2 regions of the Streptomyces sp. NPDC048612 genome follow, and region 2 is predicted to be linked to the other one. Evidence: predicted binding sites of a transcription regulator. Region 2 holds the regulator's gene; the other holds the start of a gene.
The links. Region 2 encodes HspR, which represses chaperone genes until heat shock. Its sites were predicted from a motif close to TTGAGNNNNNNNNNCTCAA; they were not measured.

Region 1 (10,327 bases), on a different contig from region 2:
CGGGGCTGGTCTCCGAGCTGCTGCGCGGCTCCAGCACCGATGTCGCGCACCTCGCCCAGGCCCCGCTGCTGGTGCTGGTCGCCAGCGCCCTGTGGATAGCCGGCGGGATGACCTCCGCGTACGCCCTCGCCTTCCTCTTCGTGCTGACGGCGCTGGAGCGGCGGATCGGCGCCATGAAGACCGTCGCGGTCTTCTTCGGCGGCCATGTGCTCGCCACGCTGGCCACCGAACTGCCCGTCGCCTTCTCGGTCGCCGCCGGCGGTCTGCCGGAGAGTTCGCTGCACCGCCTCGACTACGGCATCAGCTTCGGCGTGATGACCTGCACCGGCGCCCTGGCCGGGCTGCTGCCGGTCTGGTCGCGGCTGCCCCTGCTGGCCGGTGTCGGCTATCTGGCCGTGACCGATCTGCTCGCCTATGCCGACCCGCTGACGGACTGGGGGCATCTGCTCTCGCTCGCCCTGGGCATGGCGAGCTGGCCGCTGCTGCGCCGCTGGCGCGCCCGCCACACCACACCCGCGCCGCTCCTCGGCGACCTGGGCCACCCCGCCCTGCGGGGCGCGCGGACGTACTGAGCTCCCGGCCCCGGGCGGGCCGGGAGGACGCCCTACGGCCGCGCCGTCGCCCGGTAGGTGTGGGTGATGGCGTAGGCGCAGCCGCCCAGGAGCGCCACACCGGAGAGCACCCCGCTGACGAACGGCACCCACACCACGGCGGAGGTGGCCGCCATGCCCAGCCCGGTCGCGCCGAGCGCGGTCAGCGCGGCGCCGGGGACGACGATGCTGCGCCGCTTCCAGACCGCCATCAGGGCGACGAAGTGCAGCCCCACGATCAGCGCGATCCAGGCCACCGCGGTCTGTTCGGGGGCCCCCGCCGCCCGCAGCGCGAGATTGCCGCCGACCAGCAGCACCGCCTCCGCCCCCACGACGAACGCGAACTTTCCCCGGAACCAGTCCGCCTGAGGCACCTCCGAGTCGTCCACCACGGGCCGTCCGCGCCGCCCCGCCCGCAGCGCGAGCGCGAGCAGCCCGGCAAAGGTGAGCACCGCGAGCACCCGGAGGGCGATACCGACCGCCCGATTCAGCGGGTCGTGCGCATTGGCGACGACGAACACCGTCCCGAAGAATGCGCCGATGAAAACTCCGGACATCCGCTGCAACATGCCGTGAAGGTAGCAGTCATGACGGGGCGTGAGGCGGGAAGCGAGGGGACGTTCCGCGACGGTCTGCCGGGGCGGAGGTGCCGCCTGGTGCGTCTCTTCGCATCCGCGTGCCGTAGCCCCGGGCGCCCGAGGCCCGGAGGGGGCGCCCACCCACGGCTCATCGTCCGCGATCCACGGTCGAGTACGGCACCCTCGCGAACCGTCGACTCGTCCTACCGGTAACGCCCACCAGAGCATCTCACCGAGTTCGTGTGACGACTCTTGGCGAGCACCGGCGCCTGAGGGGCTGTCCGGGTAAGTCGCTGCATTTGCTGGGGAGTTCGGCGGCGTTGTGGCGCGGCCGGATCGCACGGGCCCAGCTTTTTCTCCGTCAAGCGAGACCGGCGGGCGGGAGCCACTGGGCCGGTGACAACCCTCGCCCTCTCCGACCCCGGGCAAGGGAATTGTCCAACTGCCCGCCCAATTGATCGGCTTGAGGTCGATCATCTCGTTCGTTCACGACAGGGGGTGGACCGGACATTCTGCCGATAGCCCTATCCGGGTAACGTGCGGCATTTTTGGGCTAGTTATAGACGGAGGGTTTCGAATCACCCCTGCGCTGACGGGTCGACATATGGTGATAGATTCGCCGGACGACAGTGCCAACTTACCTGTCATGAGCGCGTGTTCACTAGGGATGGTTCGAGAGTGCCCAATAGCGGCGACGGCTTTAAAGCCGATCCGGATGAGCTCAGGGCTGGGGCTTCGGATGTACTGAAATGCCTTGACCCGGCCAAGGGGGTTGATTTCGGGGCGCTGAATGACGAATTCGATGGTTCCGATCAGGGCGACAAGATTCTCGCCGACAAGTTCGAAGCTTTCTGTGAGACATGGGAAGTGGCCTATCTCGTTCTCGGGGACCGCACGGGCGATATCTCGGACAAGCTGAAGAGCCAAGCGGACACCTATGAGCAGAACGAAGCCCATACCGGCGACTACATGAAGTACATCGATCAGCACAAGAACGGTTCGGGACTGTAACAACGGGGGACGGGCATGACCGAAGAGTTGGGCGAAACCAAGGACCCCAAGGGGCTCATCCCGGGCGATGCAGGGGACGTCGAGGGCGTCGCGCGGGCTCTGAAGAAACAATCCGGAAAATTCGAGACCGTCGCAAACGGGCTCGGCGCCGTACGAATATCCGGCTGGAACGGTGCGGCCAGCGACCAGTTCTGGGAAAAGCTTTCCGGCGAGAAGAAGAACTGGCTCTACGCTTCCGATGCGCTGTCCGACGCGGCCGCGGCAGTCAGCAGTTACGCCACGGCGTTGAGCGCGGCGCAGGGGAAGGCTCGGGAGGCAATCGAGCTGTGGGACGGCGGCGATGAAAGCCAGGCCCAGCTGATCCTGCGGACTGCCCGACAGCATGTGCGGGACGAAGCTGATTCGGCTGCGGGGAAGCTCAAGGACGCAGCCGGCGGCGCTTCCGACGCACCGTCCTGGCTGCAACGGGCGGGCAAGACTGCCGAGCAGCAAAAGGAATCGGGAAAGAGCAGCGCCAGCCTCAGGGAACTCCACGAATCCAGTCCACTGACGGACAGGCCGAATAGCAAGAAGAAGTACTTCGGCGCGGCGGGCCCCGAAGATCCCAATGCCAAGAAACCCCGAGCCTCCGAGGTCAAGCTGTGGGAGCGGAAGGCCGAGGTGAATGCCTGGGAGAAAGAGGCCGAAGGCGAGTCGCAGTTCGGAGACGACGGGAAGGTCTCCGGGAAAGCCGGCGTCAAGCTTCTCGGGGCGGAGGGTACAGCGGCTGCGTCCGTGACCGACGGCAAACTCCAGGTCGGAGCCGGCGGTAAGGCGTACCTGGCGCAGGCCTCCGCGGAGGGCGGCGTCGAGTACGGCATGGCCGCTGCCAAGGCGGATGCCACGGCCTTTGCCGGTGCCGAGGCGCAAGTGAACACATCCGTGGGCAAGGATGGAGTGCACGCGGGCGCCGAGGCGTTCGCGGGCGCCAAGGCGACTGCGAGTGCCCACGCGGACGTGGCCGGTATCGGGGCCGGCGCCACTGCTGAAGGGTGGGCCGGAGCTGGAGCTGCGGCACATGCGGATGCCGGCATGAAGGACGGGAAGTTCGTCATCGGCGCTGATGTGGGCGTCGGACTCGGACTCGGGGGCAAGGTTGGTTTCCAGGCCGAGATCGACCCGCAAAAGGTCGCGGACTCGTTCAGCGACATAGGGGACAAGGTGGGTGACGGCCTCGACGCAATGGGTGACGGACTGGAGTCCATCAATCCCTTCGGATGACACTGGCCTCGCATTTCGCACACTAGGGAGTTGATCCACGATGGCGACCACGCTGCCGGTAAAGATTGAGTTTTCACTGCCGGAGGGCTGGCAGCCGGCACCCCCCGATGAGGTGGGTGCTCCCGGAGTGGCTTTCATCGCACTTCACTCCGAGTCGCAGGACAAGTTCACCGCGAATATCACGATCGCGGGTAAAGTCCAGGACGAAGCCAACCTGCTCACACTCGCGCACGAGTCGGTCCAGCGGCTGCGCGAGGGGGCGACGGTGAGCGTCGCCACGCAGGCCCAGGGGGGCACCCAGGAAGTGCCTGCGCTGACCCAGACGCTGCGCATCTCCACCACCTTGCGCGGGATGCCCGTGGAGTTGGTCCAAAGCCAGGTCTACCTGCTCATGAACGATGCTCAGGACCCGTCCAAGCATGCGGTGATCGAGCTGGCATTGACGGCCAAGCAGTCCCAGCTGGATCAGGTCGCGGACGACTTCGAGGAGTTCGTCCGGTCCATTCGTCCGGCGGGCCCTGACACGGCGTAAGTCCTCCGCACATCGGCGCTCACGAGTGAGTCCCCGCGGTCCATATCCGCGGGGACTCACTCGTGAGCGCCTGTCCTTCAGGGTGTGTGTTACACCTGCGCCGGCTGGTGGTCCAGGACGTCGCACAGATAGTTCAGCTTCTGCTCGATCTGTTCCGCCCGGAGTCGTCCCCGGTGCCAGGTGAGCAGATCGTTTCCCTGGAAACGGAGAGGGTGGTCCTTGGCGCGGGGGTCGGTCATGAGGAACCGCGCCAAGGGGCCGGCCAGGACTGTGCGCGCGACCTTTTCGTCATTGGCGATCACGCGAAATTTCTCGTCGAATTCGGGATCGCCGAGCTCTATCACCTTGTCACCTCCGAACAGGGCACCCAGGCGTGCGTTCGCCTTGTCCAGCGCCTGCGGCCGTTTGACGACCATGCGAGGTACGGACATCGCCGACGTCACGGCGAACACGGTGGAGCGCTGTGCCGCGTTCGCACCGTCCACGTCCATGCCCTGCGTGCTGTATTCGAAGCAGCAGATGGCGCGACCCCGGAATTCGCCGACGATCTGGTCCGAAATGGGGATGTTGGTGCCGCTCCCTGGGAGCGGCTCTCCCCCGCAGTAGCGGTCTCCCTCGCCGGGGGCCCAAGCGGTGTGGCTCCACCCCCGGCTCTCCACCAACTGGAGAAGCTCTTCCAGCTGTTGGGGGCTGCGGTTATCCCTTTTGTTCACGTACCGCCAGACCCAGATGAACAATCCGAAGAAGGCGGCGATAAAAAGGAAAAGGCCGACAATGAGGGCTGTTTCCCATGGCTCGTTCATGCGGCACGAGTATGTCGGACGGTCCGGTGAACGCACCCGTCGGGGGCGGCTGGTGGGTGGGTCACCCCTGTTTGCCCCGCTCGTATGTGACCTTCAGGGCGTGCCACGACTGGAGCCTCTCGGGTCCGTCCGGTGATCCCGAACGGCGAGTCCTAGCCCAGCCAGAGGAGCACGGCGTCCCCTTCGTCCGCCGCGGCGCGGAGGAACGGCCGCAACAGCTCGTAGTACTCGCGGACGTAGTCGAGTGGCTCGCCCCGCTCCCAGATGACCAGCGGATAGACCCGCGCCGCGGCGAGGTCCGCCGGGGCGACGCCGGCCGTCAGGCTCTCGGCGGATATCCCGGCCAGTGCCTCGGCGGCGCTCCGTACCTGCTCGGGGGTGAGGTAGCGGGGTGGACCGTAGCCCCAGTCGTCGGCGTCGGGGACGGCCTGCTCGCCGTGGACGATGTCCACCGGGAAGTCCCTGCGGCGCAGCAGGAATCCGAGGGCGTCCCAGACCTTGTCGACGTCCAGGCAGCGCGCCGCCGCGGGCTCCGGGGCCGTCGCGGCCTCCGCCTCCATCCGTCCGCAGACCAGCTTCAGCGCCCACTCGGGATCGCCCAGGGCGCGGTCGAGTTCGGCGGGAGTGACACGTGCGTACTCTCCGATCATGCTCATACACCCGAGGTTAGGGGCGACCACTGACAACGCCGGGTGCCCGACGCGGTGGTGGCCGGGAGTGGTGAGCCGACCGGCGGGCGCGGCGGCCCTCCCGGCGCGGCGGTCCTCCCGGCGGCTGGGAGAATGGGGTTCCCTTCCGGGCACGGCCTCCTGTGGTGCCCGCCGGCCGTAGGAGTACCCGCCCCGTGTCCTCAGAGCGCACGCCCTCGACCCCGGACGTCGAGGATCTCGGCCTGCAGTCCGACTGCGGCAGCTGCTTCGGACTGTGCTGTGTCGCGCTGCCGTTCGCGGCCTCGGCGGACTTCGCGATCGACAAGGACGCCGGCACGCCCTGCCCCAACCTGGAGTCCGACTTCCGCTGCGGCATCCACCGCGACCTGCGCCCGCGCGGCTTCACCGGCTGCACCGTCTTCGACTGCTTCGGCGCCGGCCAGAAGGTCTCCCAGGTCACCTTCGGCGGACAGGACTGGCGGCAGGCACCGGAGTCCGCCCGGCGGATGTTCGACGTCTTCCCCGTCATGCGGCAGCTGCACGAACTCCTCTGGTACCTGGCCGAGGCGCTGACCCGCCCGGCGGCCGGCCCGGTCCACGCCGAGCTGCGTGCCGCCCTGGAGAAGACCGAACGCCTCACCCGCGGCAGCGCCGAGGAGCTCACGGAGCTGGATGTGCCCGCCCATCGGGGTGAGGTCAACGCCCTGCTGCTGCGCACCAGCGAACTCGTCCGGGCCGGCGTCCCGGGCCGGAAGAAGGAGCGGCGGGGCGCCGACCTCATGGGGGCGCGCCTGCGGGGTGCGAACCTCCGGGGCGCCAATCTCCGTGGGGCTTATCTGATCGCCGCCGACCTGAAGGGCGCCGATCTCCGTACGGCGGACCTGATCGGTGCCGACCTGCGTGCCGCCGACCTCTCCGGCGCCGACCTCACCGGGGCGCTCTTCCTCACCCAGTCACAGCTCAACGCGGCCAAGGGCGACGCCGCGACCGTACTGCCGCGGAACCTGAGCCGCCCCGCCCACTGGGGGTAGTGGTGATGGCGGGACGATCGGTCCCGCCACTGGACGGTGGGTGAACGCCGAGTGCCCACCGGGGCCAGCCGTACCGCCGCGCGCCCGCCGGGCCCAAGCCGCACTCCCGGGGCCGGCCGTACCGCCGTGCCCCCTCCGGGCCCAGCCACACCGCAGCGCCCCGCCGCGCACAAGCCGTACCGCCGCGCGCCCCGGCCCAGTCGTACCGCCGCGCGCCCCAGGCCCGCCGGTCACGCCCGTCGGCCCCCGGCCCGCCGCCGGCACCCCTTCCCACACCCCCTTCTCCCTGCGCCCCATCCCCCGCCCTCCCCGATCGCTCACAGCGAACGTCCCCGGGGGAACATCTCTCACCCCGGCTGCATTGAGTGAGTACAGCTCAACTTGCTTGCCGAAGGGGAGATCATGGCTTCGACGTCCACATCGCTCACTCTGCCCGTGCTGCCTCTCGATGACGAGGTCGTGCTCCCTGGCATGGTGGTGCCCCTGGACCTGTCCGACGCGGACGTACGGGCAGCGGTGGAGGCCGCTCAGGCCGCCGCCTCCTCGGGTAACAAACCGCGGGTGCTGCTTGTGCCCCGCATCGACGGGGAGTACGCGGCGTTCGGCACGCTCGGACGGATAGAGCAGGTCGGGCGGCTGTCCGACGGTGATCCCGGCGCGCTGATCCGAGGTCTGGGCCGGGTGCGGATCGGGTCCGGCACGACCGGGCCCGGGGCCGCGCTCTGGGTGGAGGGCACGACCGTCGAGGAGACGGTCCCCGACCCTCTGCCCGGCTCGGTGGCCGAACTCGTCACGGAGTACAAGGCGCTGGCCACCAGCTGGCTGCGCAAGCGCGGTGCCTGGCAGGTCGTCGACCGCGTCCAGCAGATCGAGGACGTGCCGGCGCTCGCCGACAACTCCGGCTACTCGCCGTTCCTGACCACCGAACAGAAGGTCCGGCTGCTGGAGACCACCGATCCGGTCGCACGCCTGAAGTACGCCACCGAGACGCTGCGCGAGCACCTCGCCGAGCAGGACGTCGCCGAGTCCATCGCCAAGGACGTCCAGGAAGGCGTCGACAAGCAGCAGCGGGAGTTCCTGCTGCGGCGGCAGCTGGAGGCGGTCCGCAAGGAGCTGGCCGGGCTCAACGGCGACCCGGAGGACGAGGGCGACGACTACCGCGCCCGGGTCGAGGCCGCCGACCTGCCCGAGGAGGTCCGCAAGGCCGCCCTCAAGGAGGTCGACAAGCTGGAGCGGTCCAGCGACCAGAGCCCCGAGGGCTCCTGGATACGCACCTGGCTGGACACCGTCCTCGAACTGCCCTGGAACGAACGGACCGAGGACGCCTACGACATCGCCGGCGCCAAGGAGGTCCTGGACGCCGACCACGCGGGCCTGGAGGACGTCAAGGAGCGGATCACCGAATACCTGGCCGTCCGCAAGCGGCGGGCCGAACGCGGCCTCGGACTGGTCGGCGGGCGCCGCGGGGGCGCGGTGCTGGCGCTGGTCGGCCCGCCCGGCGTCGGCAAGACCTCGCTCGGGGAATCCGTCGCCCGTGCCATGGGCCGGAAGTTCGTCCGGGTCGCCCTCGGCGGCGTCCGCGACGAGGCGGAGATCCGGGGGCACCGCCGTACCTACGTCGGGGCGCTGCCCGGCCGGGTCGTCCGGGCCGTCAAGGAGGCCGGGACGATGAACCCGGTGGTGCTGCTCGACGAGATCGACAAGGTCGGCTCCGACTTCCGGGGCGACCCGGCCGCCGCCCTCCTGGAGGTCCTGGACCCGGCGCAGAACCACACCTTCCGCGACCACTACCTGGAGGTCGAACTCGACCTCAGCGACGTGGTCTTCCTGGCCACCGCCAATGTCCTCGAAGCCATCCCCGAGCCGCTGCTCGACCGTATGGAGCTGGTCCGGCTGGACGGCTACACGGAGGACGAGAAGGTGGTCATCGCCCGGGACCATCTGCTGCCGCGCCAGCTGGAGCGGGCCGGTCTGGAGCCCGGCGAGGTGACCCTGGCGGACGAGGCGCTGCGCAAGCTGGCGGGGGAGTACACCCGCGAGGCGGGCGTGCGGAATCTGGAACGCGCGGTCGCCAGGCTGCTGCGCAAGGTCGCGGCCCAGCACGAACTGGGGGAGCGGGAGCTGCCGTTCGCGGTGGGTGCGGAGGAGCTGCGTCCGCTGATCGGGCGGCCGCACCACACCCCGGAGTCGGCCCAGGACCCGGCCGAGCGGCGCACCGCGGTGCCCGGCGTGGTCACCGGTCTCGCGGTCACCGGCGCCGGTGGCGATGTGCTCTACGTGGAGGCCTCGCTCGCCGATCCGGAAACCGGGGCGTCCGGGCTCCAGCTGACCGGCCAGCTCGGCGACGTGATGAAGGAGTCCGCGCACATCGCGCTGTCGTTCCTGCGCTCCCACGGCGCCGAACTGGAGCTGCCGGTCGCCGACCTGAAGGAGCGCGGTGTGCATCTGCACGTACCGGCGGGTGCGGTCCCCAAGGACGGGCCGAGCGCGGGCGTGACGATGACGACCGCACTGGCCTCGCTGCTGTCGGGCCGGCAGGTCCGGCCGGACGTGGCGATGACCGGTGAGGTCTCGCTGACCGGGCGGGTGCTGCCGATCGGTGGCGTCAAGCAGAAGCTGCTGGCGGCGCACCGGGCCGGTATCGGCACCGTCATCATCCCGAAGCGCAACGAACCGGACCTGGACGACGTCCCGGCCGAGATCCTCGAAGCCCTGGAGGTCCACCCGGTCGCCGACGTCCGCCAGGTGCTGGAACTCGCCCTGACACCCGCGTCGAACGGCGCCGCCCCGGAGGTACCGGTCGCGGTGTGACGGCCACGACGGCCGGTCCGGCTCCCACGGAGGAGCCGGGCCGGTCGTCGCGTCTGCGGGGACTGCTAGCCGTTCGCCAGCGCCCGGAGCCGGTCCATCGCGCCGTTGAAGCGGTTGTGGTCACCGACCGTCGGGCCGGAGGAGGTGTACTGCCAGATGGTGTGGAAGCCCCAGCCGGCCGGGAGTTCGCCGGCCGAGGAGCCGTAGCGGGGTATCCACAGGGGGTTGACGGAGCCGAAGGCCGCGGAGTTGCCGGTGCACTGCTTCCACCAGTTGGTGGAGGTGTAGAGGACGGCGTCCCGGCCGGTGCGCGCCTTGTAGGTGGCGAACCAGTCCTTCATCCAGTTGACCAGCCCGGCCGCGCTCATCCCGTAACAGGTCGCGCCGTAGGGGTTGTACTCCATGTCGAGCGCCCCGGGCAGTGTCCTGCCGTCCTTGGACCAGCCGCCGCCGTGGTCGGCGAAGTACCTGGCCTGGGCGGCGCCGCTGGAGGTGTTGGGGGTGGCGAAGTGGTACGCGCCGCGGATCATCCCGGAGTTGTACGAGCCGTTGTACTGCTGCGCGAAGTACGGGTTGGTGTAGCTGGTGGACTCCGTCGCCTTGACATAGGCGAAGCGGACACCGCTGTTCCAGAGGGTCGACCAGGCGACGTTGCCGTTGTGGCTGCTGACGTCCACGCCTTCGACGGACGCGAGCGGGGCGGCCGGCGGTGCGCCGCCCGCCGTGCCCTCGTGCCGGGCGATCTGGGAACCGGCCCAGTCCTGTCCGGGGTGGGTGGGTTCCGGTGCGCGCGGTGCGGCCGCGGCGCCGGCGGTGCCGGGCAGGCCGAGGAGGAGGGAGACGAGGGCGAGCAGGACCCCGGCCACGGTCGCGAGGGAGCGTGCGGGGCGGTGGGGGGAGCCGGATCTGAGCACGGACATACGTGCCTCCGAAGATCTCGGTGGGATGACCTGAGGGGGGAGGAGCTGAGGCATGGCACCGGCGTGCCGACACGGAGAGGCGGGGCGCACGACGCCGCGGCGGATACCCCGGCCGTTTGGTATGGCCATGCCATACCTGAC
Region 2 (10,327 bases):
GACGCGCTCGTTGTTGATGCGCTTGCCGATGCGCTCTTCCATCCACATCCGGGCACCGCCGGCGCCACAGCAGAAGCCGCGCTCCTTGTGGCGGTGCATCTCCTCGTTCCGCAGGCCCGGCACCTTGGCGATGATCTCGCGCGGCGGGGTGTAGACCTTGTTGTGGCGGCCCAGGTAGCAGGGGTCGTGGTAGGTGATCAGACCCTCGACCGGGGTGACGGGGGTGAGCTTGCCCTCGTCCACCAGGTGCTGGAGCAGCTGGGTGTGGTGGATGACCTCGTACTCGCCGCCCAGCTGGGGGTACTCGTTCGCGATCGTGTTGAAGCAGTGCGGGCAGGTCGCGACGATCTTCTTCGACGCCTTCGGCTTCTTGGTCGACTCGTCCTCGTCGTCCTCGCCGAAGGCGGCGTTCAGCGTGGCCACGTTCTCCGCGCCGAGCTGCTGGAAGAGGAACTCGTTGCCCAGACGGCGCGGCGAGTCACCGGTGCACTTCTCGTCGCCGCCCATGATCGCGAACTTCACGCCCGCGATGTGCAGCAGCTCCGCGAAGGCCTTGGTGGTCTTCTTGGCGCGGTCCTCCAGGGCGCCGGCGCAGCCGACCCAGTAGAGGTACTCGACCTCGGTGAGGTCCTCGACGTCCTGGCCGACGACCGGGACCTCGAAGTCGACCTCCTTGGTCCAGGCCAGACGCTGCTTCTTGGCCAGGCCCCAGGGGTTGCCCTTCTTCTCCAGGTTCTTGAGCATCGTGCCCGCCTCGGACGGGAACGAGGACTCGATCATGACCTGGTAGCGGCGCATGTCGACGATGTGGTCGATGTGCTCGATGTCGACCGGGCACTGCTCGACACACGCGCCGCAGGTGGTGCAGGACCACAGGACGTCGGGGTCGATGACACCGTTCTCTTCGAGCGTGCCGATCAGCGGGCGCTCGGCCTCGGCCAGCGCGGCCGCCGGCACGTCCTTGAGCTGCTCCTCGGTCGCCTGCTCGTTGCCCTCCATGTCCTTGCCGCCGCCCGCGAGCAGATACGGCGCCTTGGCGTGCGCGTGGTCGCGCAGCGACATGATCAGCAGCTTCGGCGACAGCGGCTTGCCGGTGTTCCAGGCGGGGCACTGCGACTGGCAGCGGCCGCACTCGGTGCAGGTGGAGAAGTCGAGCAGGCCCTTCCAGGAGAAGTGCTCGACCTGGGAGACGCCGAACTGGTCGTCCTCGCCCGGGTCCTCGAAGTCGATCGGCTTGCCCTCGCTGGTCATCGGCTGGAGAGCGCCGAGGGCCGTGCCGCCGTCCGCCTCACGCTTGAACCAGATGTTGGGGAAGGCCAGGAAGCGGTGCCAGGCCACACCCATGTCGGTCTTCAGCGAGACCGTGATCATCCAGATGAAGGACGTCGCGATCTTGAGGGCGGCGAAGAAGTAGGTGAGGTTCTGCAGGGTGCCGAGGCTCATCCCCTTGAAGAACGCGACCAGGGGGTACGAGACGAAGAACGCCGGCTCGTAGTGGTCGACGCCGTGCTGGGCGCCCTCCAGGGCGTGCAGCGTCACGATGCAGATGCCGACGATGAGGATGACGGTCTCGACGAAGTACGCCTGGCCGGTGTTGGAGCCCGCGAAGCGGGACTTGCGGCCCGCGCCGCCGGGCCGGCTCAGCTGCCGGACGACGATCAGGACGATGATGCCCAGGGTCGTCATCGTGCCCATCGCCTCGACGAACATCTCCCACGGCAGCCAGCCGCCGATGACCGGGATCAGCCAGTCGGCCTGGAAGAGCTGGCCGATGGCGTTGACGATCGTCAGCAGCAGGGTGAGGAAGCCCACCGCCACGAACCAGTGCGCCACGCCGACGACGCCCCAGCGGTTCATGCGAGTGTGGCCGAGGAACTCCTTGGCCACCGTGACGGTCCGCTGGGCGGGAGCGTCGGTCCGGGTTCCTGCGGGCACCGGCTGACCCAGTCGCATCTGCCGGTAGATCTGCAGGAGGGCGCGGCCGAACAGCGCCACGGCGACCGCGATGAGCACCAGCGACACGATGATCGCGGCGAGTTGCATGGGAGGCTCCTCGTACCTGCGAGAGCGGAAAACGGTGGGAACTACTAAGCGGTAACTTTTTTGGTCTGCCGCTGAGGTTACCCATTCTCCTCCGCCCCATGAAGCCGCCCGGCCGGTGATCTGCGTCGCGAAGGCAACCCTCTGTGCGACCCGGGCGTCCTGGTGTGGAGCCGTGGTGACGATAAGAGCGACATAAAACTTGAGCGCGTCCGACTCAGGTCTGTTGACAGGATTTCCCCGGTGCTGCACTCTTGAGCCTGTTCCACTCAAGTCAGCTGGAGGAATTGAAATGGCACGTGCGGTCGGCATCGACCTGGGCACGACGAACTCCGTCGTCAGTGTTCTCGAAGGCGGTGAGCCCACCGTCATCACCAACGCCGAGGGCGCCAGGACCACGCCGTCCGTTGTCGCCTTCGCCAAGAACGGCGAGGTGCTGGTCGGCGAGGTCGCCAAGCGTCAGGCGGTCACCAACGTCGACAGGACCATCCGGTCGGTCAAGCGCCACATGGGCACCGACTGGAAGATCGACATCGACGGCAAGGGCTTCAACCCGCAGCAGATGAGCGCCTTCATCCTGCAGAAGCTCAAGCGCGACGCCGAGGCTTACCTGGGCGAGAAGGTCGTCGACGCGGTCATCACCGTTCCGGCCTACTTCAACGACTCCGAGCGACAGGCCACCAAGGAGGCCGGTGAGATCGCGGGCCTCAACGTCCTGCGCATCGTCAACGAGCCCACCGCCGCCGCCCTGGCCTACGGCCTGGAGAAGGACGACCAGACCATCCTGGTCTTCGACCTCGGTGGCGGCACCTTCGACGTCTCGCTGCTGGAGATCGGCGACGGCGTCGTCGAGGTGAAGGCCACCAACGGTGACAACCACCTCGGTGGTGACGACTGGGACCAGCGCGTCGTCGACTACCTGGTCAAGCAGTTCCAGAACGGCCACGGCGTCGACCTGGCCAAGGACAAGATGGCCCTGCAGCGCCTCCGTGAGGCCGCTGAGAAGGCGAAGATCGAGCTGTCGTCCTCCACCGAGACGACGATCAACCTTCCCTACATCACCGCCTCCGCCGAGGGCCCGCTGCACCTGGACGAGAAGCTCACGCGCTCGCAGTTCCAGCAGCTCACCTCGGACCTCCTGGACCGCTGCAAGACGCCGTTCCACAACGTGATCAAGGACGCGGGTATCAACCTGTCCGAGATCGACCACGTGGTCCTGGTCGGCGGCTCGACCCGGATGCCCGCCGTCGCCGAGCTCGTCAAGGAGCTGACCGGCGGCAAGGACGCCAACAAGGGCGTCAACCCGGACGAGGTCGTCGCCATCGGCGCCACCCTCCAGGCCGGTGTCCTCAAGGGTGAGGTCAAGGACGTCCTCCTGCTGGACGTCACCCCGCTGTCCCTCGGTATCGAGACCAAGGGCGGCATCATGACCAAGCTCATCGAGCGCAACACCACGATCCCGACCAAGCGGTCCGAGATCTTCACGACGGCCGAGGACAACCAGCCGTCCGTGCAGATCCAGGTCTACCAGGGCGAGCGCGAGATCGCGGCGTACAACAAGAAGCTCGGGATGTTCGAGCTGACCGGTCTGCCGCCGGCGCCCCGCGGGGTCCCGCAGATCGAGGTCTCCTTCGACATCGACGCCAACGGCATCATGCACGTGACCGCGAAGGACCTGGGCACGGGCAAGGAGCAGAAGATGACCGTCACCGGCGGCTCCTCGCTGCCGAAGGACGAGGTCGACCGGATGCGCCAGGAGGCCGAGAAGTACGCGGACGAGGACCACGCCCGCCGCGAGGCCGCCGAGTCCCGCAACCAGGGCGAGCAGCTCGTCTACCAGACCGAGAAGTTCCTCAAGGACAACGAGGAGAAGGTTCCCGGCGAGGTCAAGACCGAGGTCGAGGAGGCCCTCACCGAGCTGAAGGAGAAGCTCAAGGGTGAGGACACCGCGGAGATCCGCACCGCCACCGAGAAGGTCGCGGCCGTCTCCCAGAAGCTCGGCCAGGCCATGTACGCCGACGCCCAGGGTGCGGCCGGTGCCGAAAGCGCCGCCGGTGCCGAGGGCGCCGAGCAGGCCAAGGCCGAGGACGACGTCGTGGACGCCGAGATCGTCGACGACGAGAAGCCCAAGAAGGACGGTGCCGCGTGACGGAGGAGACCCCGGGCTTCGACGAGAAGCCCGACGTCCCTTCCGACGCCGCTCCCGAAGACGCGGCGCAGGCCGAGTCCGCCGACAAGGCGGGCTCGGCCCCGGCCGGGGACGTAACGGACGTAGCGCTCCAGGCGCAGCTGGACCAGGTGCGTACGGCGCTCAACGAGCGCACGACGGACCTCCAGCGACTGCAGGCCGAGTACCAGAACTACCGCCGTCGGGTGGAGAGGGACCGGGTCACGGTCAAGGAGATCGCCGCGGCGAACCTCCTGTCCGAGCTCCTGCCCACCCTCGACGACGTCGGCCGTGCCCGTGAGCACGGCGAACTGGTCGGCGGCTTCAAGTCGGTGGCCGAATCGCTGGAGACCGTGGTCGCCAAGCTGGGTCTGCAGCAGTTCGGCAAGGAGGGCGAGCCCTTCGACCCGACGATCCACGAGGCGCTGATGCACTCGTACGCACCGGATGTCACCGAGACGACGTGCGTGGCGATCCTGCAGCCCGGGTATCGCATCGGTGAACGAACGATCCGCCCCGCGCGGGTCGCCGTGGCCGAACCGCAGCCCGGTGCCCAGGGCGCCAAGTCCGCCTCCGACGAGGACGCCAAGGCCTCGGACGAGGAGAGCGGTGGCCCGGACGAGGGCTGACGTGAGGACAGAATCGAAAACCGCGCGGAAGGAGGGACGTCGGGGATGAGCACCAAGGACTTCGTCGAGAAGGACTACTACAAGGTCCTCGGCGTCCCGAAGGACGCCACGGAAGCGGAGATCAAGAAGGCGTACCGGAAGCTCGCCCGCGAGTACCACCCGGACGCCAACAAGGGCGACGCCAAGGCCGAGGAGCGCTTCAAGGAGATCTCCGAGGCGAACGACGTCCTGGGCGACAGCAAACGCCGCAAGGAGTACGACGAGGCGCGCACGCTGTTCGGCAACGGCGGATACCGGCCGGGGCCGGGCGGCGGCGGCAACTTCAACTTCGACCTGGGCGACCTCTTCGGGGGCTCGCAGGGCCAGGCCGGCGGTGGCGGCGGCTTCGGCGGCGGTCTCGGGGACGTCTTCGGCGGCCTGTTCAACCGCGGCGGGGCCGGGGCCCGTACCCACGCGCGCCGTGGCCAGGACATCGAGTCCGAGGTGACGCTCAGCTTCACCGAGGCGGTCGACGGGGCCACGGTCCCGCTGCGGATGTCCAGCCAGGCGCCGTGCAAGGCGTGTTCCGGCACCGGCGACAAGAACGGGACGCCGCGGGTCTGCCCGACCTGCGTCGGCACCGGTCAGGTCAGCCGGGGCGCGGGCGGCGGCTTCTCGCTCACCGACCCGTGCGCCGACTGCAAGGGCCGGGGCCTGATCGCCCAGGACGCCTGTGAGGTCTGCAAGGGCAGCGGGCGGGCCACCAGTGCCCGCACGATGCAGGTGCGCATCCCCGCGGGCGTCTCCGACGGGCAGCGCATCCGGCTGCGCGGCAAGGGCGCCCCGGGCGAGCAGGGCGGCCCGGCGGGCGACCTGTACGTGGTCGTGCATGTCGACGCCCACCCGGTCTTCGGCCGCAAGGGCGACAACCTCACCGTCACGGTGCCGGTCACCTTCCCGGAGGCCGCGCTCGGCGGCGAGGTCAAGGTGCCGACCCTGGGCGGTCCGCCGGTGACGCTGAAGCTGCCGGCCGGCACCCCCAACGGCCGCACCATGCGGGCGCGTGGCAAGGGGGCGACCCGCAAGGACGGCACCCGCGGTGATCTGCTGGTCACCATCGAGGTGCTGGTCCCCAGCGACCTCGGCGACAAGGCGAAGGAGTCGCTGGAGGCCTATCGCGAGGCGACCGCGGGTGCGGACCCGCGGGCGGAGCTGTTCCAGGCTGCGAAGGGAGCTTGAGATGGACGGCCGGGGCGGGCAGCGTCGTAACCCCTATGAACTGACCGACGAGTCGCCGGTGTACGTCATCTCCGTCGCGGCTCAGCTCTCCGGCCTGCATCCGCAGACCCTCCGGCAGTACGACCGCCTGGGGCTGGTCTCGCCCGACCGCACGGCCGGGCGGGGCCGCCGCTATTCGGCCCGGGACATCGAACTGCTCCGTACGGTGCAGCAGTTGTCCCAGGACGAGGGCATCAACCTCGCCGGCATCAAGCGCATCATCGAACTGGAGAACCAGGTCGCGGCCCTGCAGCAGCGGGTCATCGAGCTGCAGGGCGCCCTCGAGGGCGCGGCCAGCGCGATGCAGCAGCGGGAAGCGGCGGTGCACGCCTCCTACCGGCGCGATCTGGTGCCGTATCAGGACGTGCAGCAGACCAGCGCGCTGGTGGTCTGGCGCCCCAAGCGGCCGGAGTGACGGCCGCGGCCGGGCTGCCGGTATCCGCGGTATGAGCTGACGAAGGGCCGGGGTGACCCGGCCCTTCTCGCGTCTTCGCGCCCGCCCCGCGCCCGTTCAGCAGCCGTTGTATCCCGCCGTCGGCATCGACAGCCGCCGGTGCACCTGTGACTTCCTCTCCAGGGTGTAGACCGGCTCGTCGAGGTCGGCGGTCTCCAGGCGGACACCGGCCGCGGCGCACCGCGCGGTGAACTCGTCCGCGCCGGCGATGGCGGTCTCCAGCGCCCGGCGATTGGGCGCCACGAACACGTCGACCAGGCCCTCCTCGACGTCACGCCACAGCGCGCCGTGGTCGGCGCGCAGCCGGTGCAGGCTGAGCCGGCAGGTCAGGTGGTAGTCACGGGCCGCCGCCCACTGCTTGCACATGTCGTGCTGGCTGCGGTCATCGACCAGGAACGGGTCCTCGTCGAGCTCGGACAGCGGCAGCAGGCAGGCGATCGCCGTGACTCGGACCGAGTTCATCGTGCCCTCCGGGGCGTGGCGACTGTGGGGGCGACGATACCCCCGCGAGCGGCCCGTGGAGGAGGGGCTGTACCGGGCGGCGAGGCATAGCCGCAGGCGTGGCAGATCTTCCAGCCGTCCTGATTGACCGCGAGCGGGCCGCCGCAGCGCGGGCAGAGCTCGGCGCGGGGGCGCGGCGGGGTGCCGGACGGACGGCGCGGAACGGTCGTCACGGTGCTCACTGCCGACGCCATACGGCCTCCCGCTGCTGTCTTTTGCCGGGGACAGGTCCGATGTCGTCCGTCATTGCGCGGAGCTGTTCGGTTCCCGTCGCTCTTGAGTACCAGGTGCGTGGCCCGGAGCGGAGCCGGAGGGACCGTTTCCGGCCAGGGGGCCGGAGGAGGCGCGCAAGAGGGGGGAGCGGGGGCTCGGGCCGGCGCTCAGGCCCGGCCCATCGCCCGGGTCACGGCGATCTCGATCATGACGCGGTCGGGGTTGGGCGTCGGGGTCCGGCCGTACCGCTCGGCGTACCTGCGCACCGCGTCGGCCACCGACTCGGCGTCCGTCCGCACCCGGGCCCGGCCCTCCAGCGTCGCCCAGCGTCCCCTGTCGACCTGGCACACGGCGACGGTGGCGCCGTCCGTCCCGGCGGCGAGGACGTTCTTGACCTTGGTGCTGTCCTTGCGGGTGATGATCCGCGCGATCCGCTGCCCGGCGTCGTAGGTGACGCCTACGGGAACCACATGGGGCGTCCCGTCCGTACGCAGCGTGGTGAGCGTCGGCATCAGATACTCGCCCCAGAAGGCGAGGTACTCCGGGCTGAGGGCGCTGAGGTCGTGGGCCATGGGGGCCAGCGTAGTTCGGGGCCCGGGGCTCAGAGGAAGTCGGCGGTCTCCAGGTCGAAGGAGAAGGGGGCGGGGAGGGGGAGGGGTTTGCCGAAGGGGGCGATGTGGGTGTTGAGGTAGTCCTCGCCCTCCGGCTCGCTGAACAGTGTGACCGCCGACTTGTCACGGTCGACCAGGAGATAGAGCGGAATGCCGGCGCGGGCGTAGCCATGGCGCTTGGCAACACGGTCCTTGTAGGGCTTGCTCGACGTCACCTCGGCGACCATGGCAACGCCGTCGCTGGGCATCCAGGGAGGGGCGCCGCGGAAGAGGCGCAGCGCGCGCGGGGCGATAGTGGCGTCGGGGATCACGTGGTCCGCGGGCCGGCCCGCCGCGTGGGAGAGGACGAGTCCCTTGTGCCCCGAGAATTGCATCGCGGTCGCAGACGACTGCATCACCTGCTCGAAGACGAGGCTCAGGTAGTCCTCGTGGTCGCCATCCGGCGGCGGTGTCACAGCGATCTCCCCCTCGATCAGCTCGGCCCGGAAACCCGTCGGGGTCTCCAGCGCCAGAAAGCCTTCCAGGAGGATGTCGTCCTGCGTGGGCATCGGCTCGTGTGCCATAGCCGTCATGCTGCACCTCCTTGTGGTCGAAGGCCAGTGTTGCCGGGTGGTGTGGGCCGTGACGGCGCGTTGGGCGGGATTCCCTCGCACGAGTGAGCGAGGGTGGGGTGGGCGGGTCTCCCGAAACAACATTGAGTGGAATAGACTCAACTTATCGCACGTTGGTATGTGCAGGATGAGGGCCGGAGTGGGTCCGGACCGGGCACTGTGGCCGTGCAGGACGAGACGAGGAGGATCGCGAGGACGTGGACGCCGAGCTGACCAACAAGAGCCGGGAGGCGCTGAGCGCCGCCAATGAGCGGGCGATCGCCGCCGGGCATGCGGACATGACGTCCGCGCACCTGCTGCTCGCGCTGCTGGCCGGGCAGGACAACGAGAACATCATGGACCTGCTGGCCGCCGTCGAGGCGGACGCCGCCGCGCTCCGCAACGGCGCCGAGCGCCAGCTGGCCGCGCTGCCCAGCGTGCAGGGCTCGACGGTCGCCCCGCCGCAGCCGGACCGCGATCTGCTCGCCGCCATCGCGGACGCCACTCAGCGCGCCAAGGAGCTGGGCGACGCCTATGTCTCCACCGAGCACCTCCTCATCGGCATCGCCGCCAAGGGCGGGCGCACCGGTGAGCTGCTGGGGCAGCAGGGTGCGTCCGCCAAGAAGCTGCTGGCCGCCTTCGAGGCCAGCCGTGGCGGGCAGCGGGTGACCAACGCCGACCCGGAGGGCACGTACAAGGCCCTGGAGAAGTTCGGCACGGACTTCACCGCGGCCGCCCGGGAGGGCAAGCTCGACCCGGTCATCGGCCGGGACCACGAGATCCGCCGGGTGGTGCAGGTGCTGTCCCGCCGCACCAAGAACAACCCGGTGCTGATCGGCGAGCCCGGTGTCGGCAAGACCGCCGTCGTCGAGGGGCTGGCGCAGCGGATCGTCAAGGGCGACGTCCCCGAGTCGCTGCGCAACAAGCGGCTGGTCGCGCTGGACCTGGGCGCGATGGTCGCGGGGGCCAAGTACCGCGGCGAGTTCGAGGAGCGGCTGAAGACCGTCCTGGCGGAGATCAAGTCCAGCGAGGGCCAGATCATCACCTTCATCGACGAGCTGCACACGGTCGTCGGCGCGGGCGCCGGCGGCGACTCGTCCATGGACGCCGGCAACATGCTCAAGCCGATGCTGGCCCGTGGTGAGCTGCGGATGGTCGGCGCGACCACCCTCGACGAGTACCGCGAGCGGATCGAGAAGGACCCGGCGCTGGAGCGGCGCTTCCAGCAGGTGCTGGTCGCCGAGCCGACCGTCGAGGACACCGTGGCGATCCTGCGCGGGCTCAAGGGCCGCTACGAGGCCCACCACAAGGTGCAGATCGCGGACTCCGCGCTGGTCGCCGCCGCCTCCCTCTCCGACCGGTACATCACCTCCCGGTTCCTGCCCGACAAGGCCATCGACCTGGTCGACGAGGCTGCCTCCCGCCTCCGTATGGAGATCGACTCCTCGCCTGTGGAGATCGACGAGCTCCAGCGCGCCGTGGACCGGCTCAAGATGGAGGAGCTGGCGCTGCGCAACGAGACCGACGCCGGCTCCGTCCAGCGCCTGGAGAAGCTGCGCAAGGACCTCGCCGACAAGGAGGAGGAGCTGCGCGGCCTGACCGCCCGCTGGGAGAAGGAGAAGCAGAGCCTCAACCGCGTCGGCGCGCTCAAGGAGAAGCTCGACGAGCTGCGCGGCCAGGCGGAGCGCGCCCAGCGCGACGGTGACTTCGACAGCGCCTCCAAGCTGCTCTACGGCGAGATCCCGGGGGTCGAGCGGGAGCTGGAGGAGGCGGCCGCCGCCGAGGCCGAGCAGGAGGCGTCCAAGGAGTCCATGGTCAAGGAGGAGGTCGGTCCTGACGACATCGCGGATGTGGTCGGCGCCTGG

Region 1: lon (endopeptidase La) is a predicted target of HspR. The motif match lies at 6,817-6,835, and genes of this name have one in related genera.

Annotation. Positions count from the first base shown of each region.
Region 1 is NZ_JBICVV010000013.1:74,442-84,768, reverse strand. It holds gene ACGFN2_RS21000 (rhomboid-like protein) at 1-572, shown strand, start outside; gene ACGFN2_RS20995 (hypothetical protein) at 605-1,159, opposite strand; gene ACGFN2_RS20990 (hypothetical protein) at 1,847-2,179, shown strand; gene ACGFN2_RS20985 (putative T7SS-secreted protein) at 2,195-3,439, shown strand; gene ACGFN2_RS20980 (hypothetical protein) at 3,480-3,971, shown strand; gene ACGFN2_RS20975 (hypothetical protein) at 4,061-4,774, opposite strand; gene ACGFN2_RS20970 (YfbM family protein) at 4,927-5,430, opposite strand; gene ACGFN2_RS20965 (pentapeptide repeat-containing protein) at 5,619-6,455, shown strand; gene lon (endopeptidase La) at 6,858-9,266, shown strand; gene ACGFN2_RS20955 (lysozyme) at 9,332-10,186, opposite strand.
Region 2 is NZ_JBICVV010000012.1:95,998-106,324, reverse strand. It holds gene ACGFN2_RS20030 ((Fe-S)-binding protein) at 1-2,043, opposite strand, end outside; gene dnaK (molecular chaperone DnaK) at 2,333-4,189, shown strand; gene grpE (nucleotide exchange factor GrpE) at 4,186-4,836, shown strand; gene dnaJ (molecular chaperone DnaJ) at 4,882-6,054, shown strand; gene ACGFN2_RS20010 (heat shock protein transcriptional repressor HspR) at 6,056-6,508, shown strand; gene ACGFN2_RS20005 (hypothetical protein) at 6,605-7,009, opposite strand; gene ACGFN2_RS20000 (NADH pyrophosphatase zinc ribbon domain-containing protein) at 7,006-7,242, opposite strand; gene ACGFN2_RS19995 (pyridoxamine 5'-phosphate oxidase family protein) at 7,429-7,833, opposite strand; gene ACGFN2_RS19990 (Uma2 family endonuclease) at 7,863-8,435, opposite strand; gene clpB (ATP-dependent chaperone ClpB) at 8,681-10,327, shown strand, end outside.